Regions from separate parts of the Nesterenkonia xinjiangensis genome, predicted to be linked through region 1. Evidence: predicted binding sites of a transcription regulator. Region 1 holds the regulator's gene; the other holds the start of a gene.
The links. Region 1 encodes HrcA, which represses chaperone genes, less so after heat shock. Its sites were predicted from a motif close to TTNGCACTCGNNNNNNNCGAGTGCNAA; they were not measured.
Positions count from the first base shown of each region.

Region 2: the regulator HrcA is predicted to act here: its motif matches at 5,497-5,523, upstream of groL (chaperonin GroEL).

Region 1 covers NZ_JACCFY010000001.1:3,199,436-3,206,905, forward strand. Annotated here, with positions in the region: gene lepA (translation elongation factor 4) at 1-1,116, shown strand, start outside; gene hemW (radical SAM family heme chaperone HemW) at 1,120-2,391, shown strand; gene HNR09_RS14345 (magnetosome magnetite crystal formation protein family) at 2,381-2,857, opposite strand; gene HNR09_RS14350 (DUF3097 family protein) at 2,968-3,792, opposite strand; gene hrcA (heat-inducible transcriptional repressor HrcA) at 3,959-4,984, shown strand; gene dnaJ (molecular chaperone DnaJ) at 4,988-6,112, shown strand; gene HNR09_RS14365 (16S rRNA (uracil(1498)-N(3))-methyltransferase) at 6,109-6,921, shown strand; gene HNR09_RS14370 (PhoH family protein) at 6,933-7,470, shown strand, end outside.
Region 2 covers NZ_JACCFY010000001.1:1,114,493-1,121,962, reverse strand. Annotated here, with positions in the region: gene HNR09_RS05255 (helix-turn-helix domain-containing protein) at 1-220, opposite strand, end outside; gene HNR09_RS05250 (NAD(P)H-binding protein) at 388-1,074, shown strand; tRNA gene HNR09_RS05245 (tRNA-Val) at 1,163-1,239, shown strand; gene HNR09_RS05240 (threonine/serine exporter family protein) at 1,422-3,566, shown strand; gene HNR09_RS05235 (uracil-DNA glycosylase) at 3,570-4,265, opposite strand; gene HNR09_RS05230 (DUF3263 domain-containing protein) at 4,502-4,744, shown strand; gene HNR09_RS05225 (LytR C-terminal domain-containing protein) at 4,818-5,420, shown strand; gene groL (chaperonin GroEL) at 5,748-7,385, shown strand.

The sequences.
Region 1 (7,470 bases):
CTCCTCGAGATCGGCGTGTCCTCTCCGGAGCCGGAGCCCACCAAGGGCCTCGGCGTCGGTGAGGTCGGATATCTCATCACCGGGGTGAAGGACGTCCGCCAGTCGAAGGTCGGCGACACCGTCACCTCCCAGCGGAAGCCCGCCGAGGAGATCATCGGCGGTTATGACGAGCCTCGGCCGATGGTCTTCTCGGGGCTGTTCCCGATCGACGGCTCAGACTTCCCGGTGCTGCGCGAGGCGCTGGAGAAGCTCCAGCTCAACGACGCCGCCCTCAGCTTCGAGCCGGAGACCTCTGCGGCGCTGGGCTTCGGGTTCCGGGTGGGCTTCCTGGGCCTGCTGCATCTGGAGATCACCCGCCAGCGTCTCGAGAGCGAGTACAACCTCGATCTGATCTCCACCGCGCCCAACGTCATCTATCATGTCACCGCTGAGGACGGCTCGACCCATGTGGTCACCAACCCCAGTGAGTTCCCGGACGGCAAGACGGCCGAGATCCGAGAGCCGGTGGTCGACGCCACGGTCATCGTGCCCAGCGAGTTCATCGGAGCGGTCATGGAGCTGTGCCAGGCGCGTCGCGGCTCCATGGAGGGCATGGACTACCTGTCCGAGGACAGGGTCGAGCTGCGCTACCGGCTGCCGCTGGCGGAGATCGTCTTCGACTTCTTCGACCAGCTGAAGTCCCGCACTCGAGGCTATGCGTCGTTGAACTGGCAGAGCGAAGGCGATCAGGCCTCCGATCTCGTCAAGGTCGAGATCCTGCTGCAGGGGGACAAGGTCGACGCGTTCTCCGCGATCACCCACCGCGATCATGCCTATGCCTACGGGGTCAAGATGGCCTCGCGGCTGAAGGATCTGATCCCGCGGCAGCAGTTCGAGGTGCCCATCCAGGCGGCGATCGGTTCGCGCATCATCGCCCGCGAGAACATCCGCGCCATCCGCAAGGACGTGCTCTCCAAGTGCTACGGCGGCGACATCAGCCGCAAGCGCAAGCTGCTCGAGAAGCAGAAGGAGGGCAAGAAGCGCATGAAGATGGTCGGCACCGTGGAGGTGCCTCAGGAGGCCTTCATCTCCGCCCTGTCCTCAAACGAGGACTCGGGCGAGAAGGGCAAGAAGTAGCCCGTGCCCGCCACGCTGCCGCTGGGAGAACCCGTCCCGGCCGACGGCGCGCTGCCCGAGCAGGTGCTCGCTGCGCTGCCGGGCCGGGCCTCCAGACCTCTGGGGCTCTACGTCCACATCCCGTTCTGCTCCGTGCGCTGCGGGTACTGCGACTTCAACACCTACACCGCTGAGGATCTCGGCCCCGGGGCGTCACGCGAGTCCTACCCGGACACACTGATCCGCGAGCTGGAGCTGGCCGCGGACGTGCTGAAGCGTTCCGGGGCGCCGGCGCGCCCGCTGACCACCGTCTTCTTCGGCGGCGGCACTCCGACGCTGCTCCCGGCCACGGAGCTCTCGCGCATCCTGGTGCGTGCCCGCGAGCTCTTCGGCCTGGCCCCCGACGCCGAGGTCACGACCGAGGCCAACCCGGACACCCTCGATCCGGCTGCGGCGGAGGTGCTGGCGGATGGCGGATTCACCCGAGTGAGTCTGGGCATGCAGTCCGCCGTCCCGACGGTGCTGCGCACGCTGGACCGCACTCATGACCCGGCCAACGTGTCACGGGCCGTCGACGCCGCCCGGCAGGTGGGGCTGCAGGTTAGTCTGGACCTGATCTACGGCACGCCGGGGGAGAGCCTGGCCGAGTGGCGCACCAGCCTCGAGACGGCCGTGGCGCTCGAACCGGAGCACATCTCCGCCTATTCCCTGATCGTCGAGGAGGGCACCGCGATGGCGGCGAAGGTGCGCCGCGGCGAGCTGCCCGACATCGACCCCGATGACCATGCCGACAAGTACCTGCTCACCGATGAGCTGCTCGGCGCCGCCGGCCTCCGCTGGTACGAGGTCTCCAACTTCTCCCGGGACGAGGCCACCCGTTCCCAGCACAACCTGAACTACTGGCTGGACTCCGACTGGTGGGGCGCGGGCCCCGGCGCGCACTCCCATGTGGCAGGGCTGCGCTGGTGGAACGTCAAGCACCCGGCCGCATACGCCCAGCGACTGGCCCAAGGGCTCGCGCCCGGCCACGGGCGGGAGGTGCTCGACGACGACGCACGGGCCCTGGAGCATCTGATGCTGCGCCTGCGGATCGCCGAGGGTCTGGACGTGGCGGCCCACGAGGCGCTGCCCGGAGCCGTGCCGCTGGAGGACGCGATGCTGCGCGGCCTGGTGACCGACGGGCTCGCCGCGGATTCTCCGCTGCGGCCGAGCTCGGCGAACCCGCGAGGCCGTGTGGTGCTGACGCTCAAGGGCCGCCTGCTGGCTGACGCGGTGACCCGCCGCCTCAGTGGATGAGGCGCAGGTTCATCCGGTACCGGTAGGGACGGCCCTTGTTGCACTCGATCCCGGCGACCAGGCCGGAGATCGTCATGACCATCCAGAGGAAGACGGCGACCAGGCCGAAGATCCATCCCACGGCGGGGATCAGCGCGAGGACATAGCAGACCAGCAGCACCACGGTCACCGGGAGGGTGAAGTTCAGCGCCTCCTTGGACTCCTGGGCGGTGAACGGGCCGCGGTCTCGGAAGACCAGGTAGATGATCAGCGACGGGACACAGCCCATGAGTCCGCCGAAGTGGGACAGCGTCGCCCAGCGGCGGTCCTCGGACGGGGTCAGCGGCAGCGCCGCGTCAGAGGACCCCTCGACGCGGTCGGAGTGGCTGGAGTCCGGGGGACCTGAGGTCGCGGGGCGTCGGTGCCCGGACCGGTGGGGACCATCCGAATGTGGCTGCCGCGAGTGTGGAGGCTCGGACTGTGGCACGGTGCCCCTCTCTGATGCTCGTGGGATGAAGGACCCGCGGCGCGGTGGGCGCCGGAGTGGTCGACATTCTACCGTCCGCGCCTGGACGCTGACCGGGGGCGACACCCCGTTCAGACGGTGACGAAGTCGATGAGCTCCTCCACCCGTCCGAGCAGCGACGGCTCCAGGTCCGCGTAGCTGCTGACCGTGCCGAGGATCCGCTTCCACCCTGTGGCGATGTCTCGGCGGTCCCGGTGCGGCCAGCCCAGCGCCTGGAGGGTGCCGACCTTGATGTCGATGTGCCGGGGGATGTCCGGCCAGCGCTCCAGTCCGAGCAGCCGGGGCTTCACCGCCTGCCACACATCCACATAGGGGTGGCCCAGGACCATGACGTTGCCGGCGGCCCCCCGCATGGCCATGGCCTCTGCCGCGATGCGGCTCTCCTTGGATCCGGGCACGAGGTGGTCCAGGAGCACGCCGACCCGCCGCTCCGGGGCGGGGCCGAACCCCTGGAGAGCACCGACGAGATCGTCGGCACCGTGCAGGGGCTCCACGACGATCCCCTCGAGGCGGAGGTCCTCGCCCCAGACCTTCTCGACGAGTTCGGCGTCGTGGGTGCCTTCCACCCAGATGCGCGAGGCGCGAGCCACGCGGGCGCGGGCGCCGTCCACCGCGAGCGAGCCCGAGGCGGTGCGGCGCGGAGCCTGCGCGGCTGTCGGTCGCGGAGCGGGGGCGATGACCTCCACGGGGGCGCCTTCGTGGAGGAACCCGTGGCCCAGCGGGAAAGCGCGGCTGCGTCCATGGCGATCCTCGAGTCGGACCAGGTGGATGCCCCCGGAGGCCTCCACCCCCACGACGGCCCCCACCCAGCCGGACTCGGTCTCCTCGAGCACCGTGCCGGGGTCGGCAGGCACCTGCGGGACCCTGCGATGCTGCGCGCGACGGCGGGAGGCCATGTCAGTGGGGCCCCAGGAGGACCAGTCGGTGGAGAAGTGAGGAGAGGTCACAGGGCGGGAGCCTAGCAGCGGCGTCGCAGGCTTCGTCGGATCTGACCGACACGCGCTAGAATTGGCACTTGCTGCAGGAGAGTGCCAGCCGTTGTCGGGAGAGGAGAGTCGCAGGATGTCGGACACCCGTCGTCTGCAGGTGCTGCGTGCGATCGTCGAGGACTACGTGCAGACCCAGGAGCCGGTGGGTTCGCGGGCGCTGGTGGAGCGCCACAACCTGGAGGTCTCTCCGGCGACCATCCGCAATGACATGGCCTTTCTCGAGGCCGAAGGGCTGATCGCTGCGCCGCACACCTCGGCAGGCCGCATCCCGACCGATCAGGGCTATCGCATCTTCGTGGACCGGATCTCCGAGGTGAGGCCGCTCTCCCGCGCGGAACGCCGTGCCATGGACACGCTGCTCGAGGCTGCGGACGACCATGACGAGATGCTCGAGCAGACCGTCCGGCTGCTCGCCATGCTGACCAACCAGGTCGCCGTGCTGCAGCACCCCCAGCAGTCCACCGCCAGGATCCGGCACATCGAGGTGCTCTCCATGGGCACGCACAAGGTGCTGGTGGTGGTGATCCTCTCCTCCGGCCGGGTGGAGCAGCGCATGGCCACCATGGCCGCTCCGCTGGACGACGAGTCCCTGCAGCGCATCGGCCAGCGGCTGGTCGAGGAGCTCCACAACCGCTCGGTCTCGGCCCTCCCGCTGCCCATGGACCAGCTCGTCGGCACCGTCGAACCGTCGCTGCAGCCCGCCATGGCGATCGTGGCCCACACGGTGGAGACGGTGCTGGAGGCGGGGCGCGTGGATCGCATCATCATGGCCGGCACTGCTAACCTCGCCAGGTCCGATCGCGATCTGGGTCCCTCCATAGGCCCCATCCTCGAGGCTCTCGAGGAGCAGGTGGTGCTGCTGCGCCTGCTCACCGAGATGGAGCAGGACCGCCGCGGACTCTCGGTCCGCATCGGTCACGAGACCAGCCACGATTCGCTCGCCGAGACCTCCGTGGTGGCGGCGGAGTACGCGATCGGCGACGGCGGCGCAGCCGCCAAGCTCGGGGTCGTGGGCCCCACACGCATGGACTACGGCTCCACCATGTCAGCGGTGCGAGCCATGGCACGGTACCTGTCCCGGATCCTCTCTGAAGGGTGAGAAGTGACTGACTACTACGAGGCGCTCGGCGTGAGCCGTGGAGCGTCCACCGACGACATCAAGAAGGCGTACCGGAAGAAGGCGCGCAGGCTGCACCCGGACGTCAACCCGTCGGAGGATGCGGCTGAGCAGTTCAAGCTCATCGGGCGTGCCTATGAGGTGCTCTCCGACGCCGACAAGCGCCGCAACTATGACGCCACCGGCGATGAGAACGGCCGCTCGCCCTTCGGCGGCGGCGGTTTCGGCGGTGGTCAGGGCTTCGGCGGCTTCGGCGACATCTTCGAGACCTTCTTCGGCTCGGGCGCCTCCGGGCCGGCCTCGCGCACCCGCCGCGGCCAGGACTCGCTGATCAGGATCCGCCTGGACCTCAAGGACGCCGTCTTCGGCACGACCAAGGAGGTCGAGATCGAGACCGCGGTGACCTGCTCGGTCTGTCAAGGCTCCTGCACCCGGGAGGGCACCAGCCCCACGACCTGCCCGGACTGCCAGGGGCACGGTCAGGTCCAGCGCCCCATGCGGTCCATCCTCGGCACCGTCCTGCAGACCGAGACCTGCGCCCGCTGCGCCGGGTTCGGCAGCATCATCGAGGACCCCTGCCAGGAGTGTGACGGCCAGGGCCGTGTCCGGGAGCGTCGCACCCTGAAGGTCAAGATTCCCGCCGGGGTGGACAAGGGGAACCGCATCCACCTGGCCGGCGAGGGGGAGGCCGGTCTGGCCGGCGGGCCGCAGGGCGACCTGTTCATCGAGGTCGATGTGCGTCCTCACGAGGTCTTCACCCGCCGCGGAAACGATCTGCACGCCACGGTCTCGATCCCGATGACGGCGGCCGCACTGGGCACCACCGTCAGCCTCGACACCTTCGACGGCGTCGAGGAGATCGAGGTGAAGCCGGGCACCCAGTCCGGTGAGGTCCTCACCGTCCGCGACCGAGGGGTGGCCCACCTCCGCGGCGGGGGACGCGGTGCGCTCAAGATCCATCTCAAGGTCGAGACTCCGGCGAAGCTCAGCGACCGGCAGCGCGAGCTGCTGCGTGAGCTCGCCGTCGAGCGTGGCGAGGAGCTGGGCGAGTCCACCACCGAGCACCGCGGCGTGTTCGCCAAGCTCCGCGAGGCCTGGGACAGTCTGTGACGGCTCCGCTGTTCCATCTCGAGCCGGGGCGGCTCGACGGGGTCGAGGTCGGTGGTCAGGTCGTGCTCGACGGCGCCGAGGGGCACCATGCCGCCACGGTGATGCGGCTGAGCTCCGGGGAGGAGATCCAACTCTCCGACACCCGGCGGCTGCGTGTGACCGGCGAAGTGATCGAGGCCGCGCGGGGTGAGCTGACGGTGGTGGTCTCTGACGTCCGCCGAGAGCCGCTCGAGCGGCCCCGTCTGGTGCTGGTCCAGGCGCTGGCTAAAGACCGTCGTGACCTGCAGGCGGTCGAATCGGCCACCGAGCTCGGGATCGAGGCCGTCGTGCCCTGGGAGGCCGAGCGGTCCGTGGCCCGCTGGAAGGCCGGCAGGGAGGCGAAGAAGCACGCCGAATGGGTGTCCATCGTGCGCACCGCGGCCAAGCAGACTCGCCGGACCGCCGTGCCGGAGGTCGAGCAGCTGCACACGACCGCTCAGTACTGCCGACGGATCGTCGAGCAGGCTGGGGTCGCCGTCGTCGTGCTCCATGAGACCGAGGAGCGCTCCCTGGACGGCGCACTCCGGGAGCTGAACGCCGTCGATGCCGAGGAGCTCCATCTGGTGGTGGGGCCGGAGGGCGGAATCACGCCCGGTGAGATCGAGCGGCTGGTCAGCTCCGGAGCCCGCGTGGCTCGGCTCGGTCGCACCGTGCTGCGCTCCTCCACCGCCGGACCGGCGGCACTGGCCGGCGTGCAGGTCCTGCTGGGGCGATGGAGCGGACCGGGGAGCCCGGAGGCGGGTGCCTCGGGTCCTGTGCGACGGCAGTAGACTGAGCACCGATGACTGATACTCCTTTCACCTCGGCCGACTCCACCTCCGGCGTGGCGGCCGGTGCCGCCGCCTCCCCGGTGGGAAGCATCGAGCGCACCGTCCACTTCGCGGACCCGGACAGCATGTTCCGCACCCTCGGGCCACAGGACCTGGCCGTCCGCATCCTGCAGGGGATCAGCCCGGCAGCCTCGATCGGGCTGCGCGACCAGCTGATCACCGTGGCGGGCCCCGAGCAGGACGTGCTGCAGATCGTGGAGATCCTCTCGCAGCTGAAGAGCCTGGCGGCTTCCGGCACCACGGTGGGTGAGGAGCTGATCGAGCAGGTGGCCACGATGGTGCGGGCGAATCGTGCCGGGGCCTCCGCGAAGATGGTCACCACCAACATCCTCTCCCATCGGGGCAGGACCATCCGGCCCAAGACAGCCAACCAGCAGACCTATGTGGACCAGATCGACGAGTCGACCGTGGTCTTCGGCATCGGACCCGCCGGCACCGGAAAGACCTATCTCGCCATGGCCAAGGCGGTCCAGGCGCTGCAGGCCAAAG
Region 2 (7,470 bases), 2.1 Mb from region 1:
CGGCGACCAGGCGCGCGAAGGGGATGCCCAGCGTGGAGGCGATCGACCACAGCGTCTCCACGCTCGGATTCCCCTGGGCGGTCTCCAGCTGGGACACTGTGGACTTCGAGATGCCCACTCTGCGAGCCAGTTCACTGAGCGACAGGCCTGCGCGCAGGCGCTCCTCCCGGACAGCGGCGGCGATCTGTGCCAGCAGCGCGTGATGGTCCTTCGTGGTCACGGGCACCTCCATTCGTTCGCCATATAGTACCAGTCGTTCGATTCATCGAACGAGGCCCGTCGCGCTGCCCAGGAATAGCAGGCTGCTTCAGGCGTTGTGCCCTCACGAGGGTGCAGGGCGCGGAGCTCGGCACCGGGGAGCATCGAGGCGAACCGAAGGAGACTGTCATGGCAGAGAACAAGCGCGTCGTCATCGTGGGCGGCCACGGCAAGGTGGCGCTGCTCGCCGCACCGAAGCTGGCGGCGGCCGGCTGGAGCGTCGACTCGCTGATCCGGGATCCCGGCCAGCGCGACGACATCGACGCGGCAGGCGCGAATCCGGTGGTGCTGGACATCGAGCAGGCTGACGTCGATCAGCTGGCCGAGACCTTCTCCGGGGCCGCAGCGGTGGTCTTCGCCGCGGGTGCCGGCGGCGGCAATCCGGATCGCACCAGGGCCGTGGACCGAGACGCGGCCGTGCGAACCATGGACGCCGCCGAGAAGGCCGGAGTGAGCCGCTATGTGATGGTCTCGTATGTGCGCGCCGAGACCGATGTGGACACCCTGGATCGGTCCAGCTCCTTCTATCCCTATGCCGAAGCCAAGCATCACGCCGACGCCCACCTGCGCGGTACCGGCCTGGACTGGACGATCCTCGGGCCGGGCTCGCTCACCCGGGAGCCGGCCACACGCGCACTGCAGGTGGTCGACGGCGCCGGACTGATCGATGGGCGTCAGCCTGCGCGGGAAGAGGTCGGCACGTCGCGGGAGAACGTGGCCGAGGCGATCACCCACGTGCTGACCGCCGGCGCGGTGGTGCGCCGGACCGTCAACTTCTACGACGGCGAGACTCCCCTCGAGGAGGCCCTGGCCTGAGTTCGGCCATCGGTTTTCCGAATCAGCACCCGAGGTGCTAATCTTTTCTGGCGCTCGCAGGCAGATTTCATGCCCGCGTGGTCGCCCCGGATCCGTAGCTCAGATGGTTAGAGCGCTCGCTTCACACGCGAGAGGTCGATGGTTCGAGTCCATTCGGATCCACCACTCCACACGTCACCGCCCTGTCGGGATGCGGCCTGCATGGCCAGCCTCCGGCGGGGCGGAGCTGTCCCATCCCCCGCCGCGGGCTCGACGCCGGCAGCTGATCCGAGTCCCCATGCCACCATCGAGGCGCGGCCGCGCCTCGTAGATTGAGAGACGCCACGACGCACCCGGAGGGAGGGTCAATGACTGCCGAGGAGACTCGACGCCAGGAGCACACCGGGGGCCAGGTGGCCGCCGACGCCGCCGTCGAGGCCATCGACCCCGTCATCTCCGAGCCGGACGCCGAGGTGACCCTCATCCCGGTGGTCCGACCCACCGCCGACGGTGACGTCGAGGACACCTCCACCGGCTTCATGCGTGCCCTGACCGGCAGCATCGCCTCGTCCTGGCAGGCCGCCCGTGAGGCGGAGGCCACTCTGGAGTGGGAGGAGTTCGACACCGAGGCCGTCGAACGTGCTCAGGAGGAGGCCGCCCAGGCCGAGGCCGAGGCAGTGCGTCACGAGTACGTCCCTGACGCCTTCTACGACACCCCGGCGGCGGACCTACCCGACCCCGGCCAGCATCCGGGCCAGCATTCGGGCCAGCACGACGTCGGCTCCGCCACCTCGCCGACCTCCCCGATCCCGCGCCCGCACACGCACAGCTTCGCCGCGCTCCGCGAGCCTCCCGCCGACCGTCAGCCCGATGAGCTGGCCGCAGGCGAATGGACGCCCTCCGGCGACTGGGCACAGACCGAGGCGCTGGGCCCGCAGATCCCGACCGACCGGACCCCTGTGGCGGACCCGTACGAGGTGGCCGTCTCGCCGCTCAGTGAGCCGATCCGGCGGCGTTCGGTGCTGCGCCCCACCGGTGCGAAGCTCCCCGGGCCGCTTCGGCGCGCCCCGCTGTTCGACCGCTCCGTCTTCGAGCAGAAGGTGCGCCCGCAGGATGTGCTGCGCCGCATCATGCGCCTCGAGACCACCCACACCCAGTCCGTCCCGCTGGTGGACCACCTGGCCGGCACCCCGTACGCGAACCCCCGGCAGGCCGAGCAGCCGGTGGACTCCGACGAGCTCGCCACCATCGCCTTCGTGCTGGACCTCGGCGAGGCCCTCTTCCGCTACGGGGCCGGCGCGCTGGAGGTGGAGACCTCGATCATCGCGGTCACCGCCGCCTTCGGGATGAAGAACACCGACGTCGACATCACCAACCAGTCGATCAGCCTCAACTGGGCACCCGATGACAAGATCCCATACTCGCGAGTGCGTGTGGTGCGGTCCTGGTCCCGGAACTACAAGGCGCTCGCCGCCGTGCACGAGCTCGTGACCGACATCATCTCTGGGCGGCTGACCCGCACCGAGTCTGCGGAGCGACTCCAGGAGATCACGCGGGAGCCCAAGCCGTATCCGCGGTGGATGGTCACCTTGGCCGGTGCCGTCTTCGCGAGCCTGTTCGCCAGCTTCCTGGGGGCACCGATTCTGGACGCTTCGATCGGATTCGCTGCCACCCTGGTGGTGCTGGGCATCAACCGTCAGCTCGCGGTGTGGAGGGTTCCGGAGTTCTTCACCCTGGCCACCGGGGGCTTCGTGGCCACCTTCATCGCCATGGGGGCGTTCATGCTGGGGGTCCCGATCACCCCGTCGATGGTCGTCGCCGGCGGGCTGATGATCCTGCTGCCCTCGGCCCGGGTGGTCTCCGCCATCCAGGATGCGATCAACGGCTTCCCGCTCACCTCAGCGGGGCGACTGGTCTCGGCGATGATCGCCTTCGCCGGCATGACGGCGGGCATCATGGCCGGCGTGGTGCTGGCAGACCTGCTCGGCGCCCCGCAGATGGAGATCGCCGTGGGGCTGACCCGCATCTATCATCCCGCCGTCCTGGTGGCGATCGTCTTCGTGGCCGCGATGGCCGCCGCCGTCGTCGAGCAGGCCCGGTGGAAGATGCTGCTGCCCACGGGGCTGGTCTCCGCGCTGGGGTTCCTGCTCTTCTACGCCGGTGAGTCGATCGGACTGGGGGAGCGGATGACTCCGATCCTCGGGGCCACCGTGGTGGGGGCGCTGGGACGAGTGGTGGCGCTGCGAATGGGGGCCCCGCAGCTGGTCATCGCTGTGCCGGGCATGATGTTCATGCTGCCGGGGCTCATGGTGTTCCGCGGCATGTACCAGATCGCCCTCGAGAACCCGGACACCAATCTGGTGGCCTCCATGATGGGCGGGCTGACCGAGCTGTTCAGCGCGCTGATCATCATTCTGGGCATCGCCTCGGGCATCGTGCTCGGTGACGTACTGATGCGGCCGATCACCGCCGGGCTGCAGTCCAACGAGCGCTCCCGCGGCCGCCGCCGCTGAGGTTCAGGCCGGGGCCAGCCGCCAGTCCACCGGTGCTGCGCCCAGACGTTGCAGCGCCTCGTTCGTCCGGGAGAACGGCTGAGAGCCGAAGAAGCCCCGGTGCGCGGACAGCGGGGAGGGGTGCGGGCTGGTGATCGCGGCGGTGTGGTCCCCGGCCTCGCACAGCGGCTGCATGCGCCGGGCGTCGGCGCCCCAGAGGATCGAGACCAGCGGTGTCCCGCGCGCCGCCAGGGCGCGGATCGCGGCCTCGGTGATCTCTTCCCAGCCGATGCCGTGGTGCGAGCCGGGGCTGCCCGCTGTCACGGTGAGCACCCTGTTGAGCATCAGCACCCCCTGCGCAGACCAGGCGGAGAGGTCCCCGTGGGGCGCCGGCCCGATCCCGAGATCCTCGTGGAGCTCACGGAAGATGTTCTGCAGGCTGCGCGGCAGCGGCCGCACGTCGGGGGCCACGGCGAAGGACATCCCGATCGGGTGCCCGGGAGTGGGGTAGGGGTCCTGGCCCAGCACCAGCACCTTGACCTGGTCGAAGGGCTGCCGGAAGGCGCGCAGCACGGATGCGGGGGCGGGCAGGATGTGCTCACCGGCGTCCCGGCGGCGGGTGAGCTCCTCCTGCAGGCGGGCGAACTGCTCCTGCTGCGGGGCCAGCGCCCGTCGCCATCCAGGTTCCAGAGGTGCGATGAGGTCCGCGGAGAGGTCCATGACCCACCACCCTAGACATCTTCGCCGGCATTCCGCTCCCTGCCGGGCCGCTCCGGCTGCCGTGGCGGCGAACACACAAGGGGCCATATGCGCCGTCGTGCCGTCCCCGGGCCTTAGGATGGGCGCAGGAACAGCGGTCCGGACGCACCGGTCCGAGTCGACATCAGGAGGCATCGATGAGCTCTGCCAGCTCGGCCGACACCGTCACCTCTGACGCAGTCGACGCCGCGGCCGGCATGGCCGGCCAGCTGAGCGAACAGCAGAAGCAGATCCTGGCCATGGAACGCCAATGGTGGAAGTACGCCGGCGCCAAGGACCAGGCGATCAGCGACGAGCTGCAGATCTCTGCGGTCGCCTACTACCAGCTGCTCAACCAGCTCATCGATTCCGAAGCCGCCCTCGTGCACGACCCCATGCTCGTCAAGCGTCTGCGCCGTCAGCGCGAGGCGCGGCAGCGGGCTCGGGCCTCGCGCCGATGAGCCCCCGGCAGGGCATCGCGGCCCGCCCCACCGTCCGTCCGCAGCATGCGCAGAGCCTGAGGATCTCCACATCATGAGCAAGTTCCCGCACGATGAGTTCGACGACGTTCCCCCGTACCAGCAGGGCGAGGCGGGCAAGCACCGCGCCCCGACGGCCGCGGCCGGCTCCTCCCGCGGCGGAGGCGGCCTGAAGTGGATCGGTCTGTTCGCCGTGCTGGCGCTGCTGGTGGGCGTCGCCAGCTACTTCGTGCTGCCCACCCTGCGTGAGGACTCCCCCGAGGCCGGCACCGGTGATCAGGAGCAGGGTGAGGCCCCCGAGGACGGCGAAGAGAACGGGGAGGACGGGGCCGAGGACGGCGAGGAGGACACGGAGCAGGGCGGCGGCCAGCCCACGGAGGCTGCCGCCGACACCGAGTCCCCGGTGCAGATCCTCAATTACGGAGGCCCGGCCGGCCTGGAGGACGACATCGCCGAGCAGCTCACGGAGCTGGACTACAACGTCACCTACGCGGCGGAGTGGACCTACGACGACGTCGACACTCCCGTGATCTACTATCCGCCGAACGCCGAGGCCCACGCCCAGGACCTCGCGGAGAACCTCGGCATCGAACAGGTCGAGGAGAGCGGAGCATGGTCCTCCGTGGCCGTGGTGGTCGGGCCCGATTTCGCCGAGTGAGATCAGCGGAGGCCGGTCACGGTGCAGAAGGCCCGCGGATGCGGGGCGCAGAGGCTCCCCGGGGCACTCGAAAGGGTTTGCACTCGCCTGCTCTGAGTGCTAAATATTGAGCTAGCACTCTCCCCCAGAGACTGCCAGCCCGATCTCGGGAGCAGCCTCCTGCGGCGGCGAGTGGGATGAACCTGAACAGGTGAGGCCAATTTTCCTACGACCCCGGTGACGCGGGGGCGTGGCCGTCCGTCGCGGGCACCTCTCAAGGTTCGACCCGATTGACGCGAACACGTCTGAATCATCATCACCCGCAGTCCAGGAAGGACACGTGCCGATATGGCTAAGACCATTGCATTCGACGAAGAGGCCCGCCGCGGCCTCGAGCGGGGCCTGAACATCCTCGCCGACGCCGTCAAGGTCACCTTGGGCCCCCGCGGCCGCAACGTCGTGCTGGAGAAGCAGTGGGGCGCCCCCACCATCACCAACGACGGCGTCTCGATCGCCAAGGAGATCGAGCTGGAGGACCCCTACGAGAAGATCGGCGCCGAGCTGGTCAAGGAGGTCGCCAAGAAGACCGACGACGTCGCCGGTGACGGAACCACCACCGCGACCGTGCTGGCTCAGGCCCTGGTCAAGGAGGGCCTGCGCAACGTCGCCGCCGGTGCCGACCCGATGGGTCTGAAGCGCGGCATCGACAAGGCCGTCGAGGCGGTCACCGCAGAGCTCTTCACCTCCGCCAAGGAGATCGAGACCAAGGAGCAGATCGCCGCCACCGCGTCGATCTCCGCCGCTGACATCCAGATCGGCGAGCTCATCGCCGAAGCCCTGGACAAGGTGGGCAAGGAAGGTGTCATCACCGTCGAGGAGTCCAACACCTTCGGCCTCGAGCTCGAGCTCACCGAGGGTATGCGCTTCGACAAGGGCTACCTCTCCGGCTACTTCGTCACCGACGCGGAGCGTCAGGAAGCCGTCCTCGAGGACCCGTACATCCTGATCGTCAACTCCAAGATCTCCTCGGTCAAGGACGTCATCGGCATCCTGGAGCAGGTCATGCAGTCCGGCAAGCCGCTGCTGGTCATCTCCGAGGACGTCGAGGGTGAAGCCCTGGCGGCCCTGGTGGTCAACAAGCTCAAGGGCACTTTCAAGTCGGTGGCTGTCAAGGCCCCCGGTTTCGGTGACCGTCGCAAGGCCATGCTGGCCGACATCGCCATCCTCACCGGTGGCCAGGTCATCGCCGAGGAGGTCGGCCTCAAGCTGGAGAACACCACTCTCGACCTGCTGGGCACCGCCCGCAAGGTGGTCATCACCAAGGACGAGACCACCATCGTCGAGGGTGCCGGCGACGCCGACGAGATCGCCGGTCGCGTCTCCCAGATCAAGGCCGAGATCGAGAACAGCGACTCGGACTATGACCGCGAGAAGCTCCAGGAGCGCCTGGCGAAGCTGGCCGGCGGCGTGGCCGTCATCAAGGCCGGTGCCGCCACCGAGGTCGAGCTCAAGGAGCGCAAGCACCGCATTGAGGACGCTGTGCGCAACGCCAAGGCCGCCGTGGACGAGGGTATCGTCGCCGGCGGTGGCGCCGCCCTGATCCAGGCCGGTGCCCGCGCCTTCGCCACTCTCTCCCTGGAGGGTGACGAGGCCACCGGTGCGAACATCGTCAAGGTGGCCGTCGAGTCTCCGCTGAAGCAGATCGCACTCAACGCCGGCCTCGAGCCCGGCGTGGTTGCGGAGAAGGTCAAGGGCCTCGCGGACGGTGTCGGCCTCAACGCCGCCACCGGCGAGTACGAGGACCTGCTGGCCGCCGGCGTCAACGACCCGGTGAAGGTGACCCGTTCTGCCCTGCAGAACGCTGCCTCCATCGCCAGCCTCTTCCTCACCACCGAGGCCGTCGTCGCCGACAAGCCGGAGAAGAACCCGGCCGGCGCGGGCGCCGAGGGCATGGACCCGATGGGCGGCATGGGCGGCATGATGTGATCATGTCCTGCTCTTTCCGCTGAGCATGACGAAGGCCCCGCAGGCATCTGCCTGCGGGGCCTTCGTCATGGCGGGGGACGCGCGC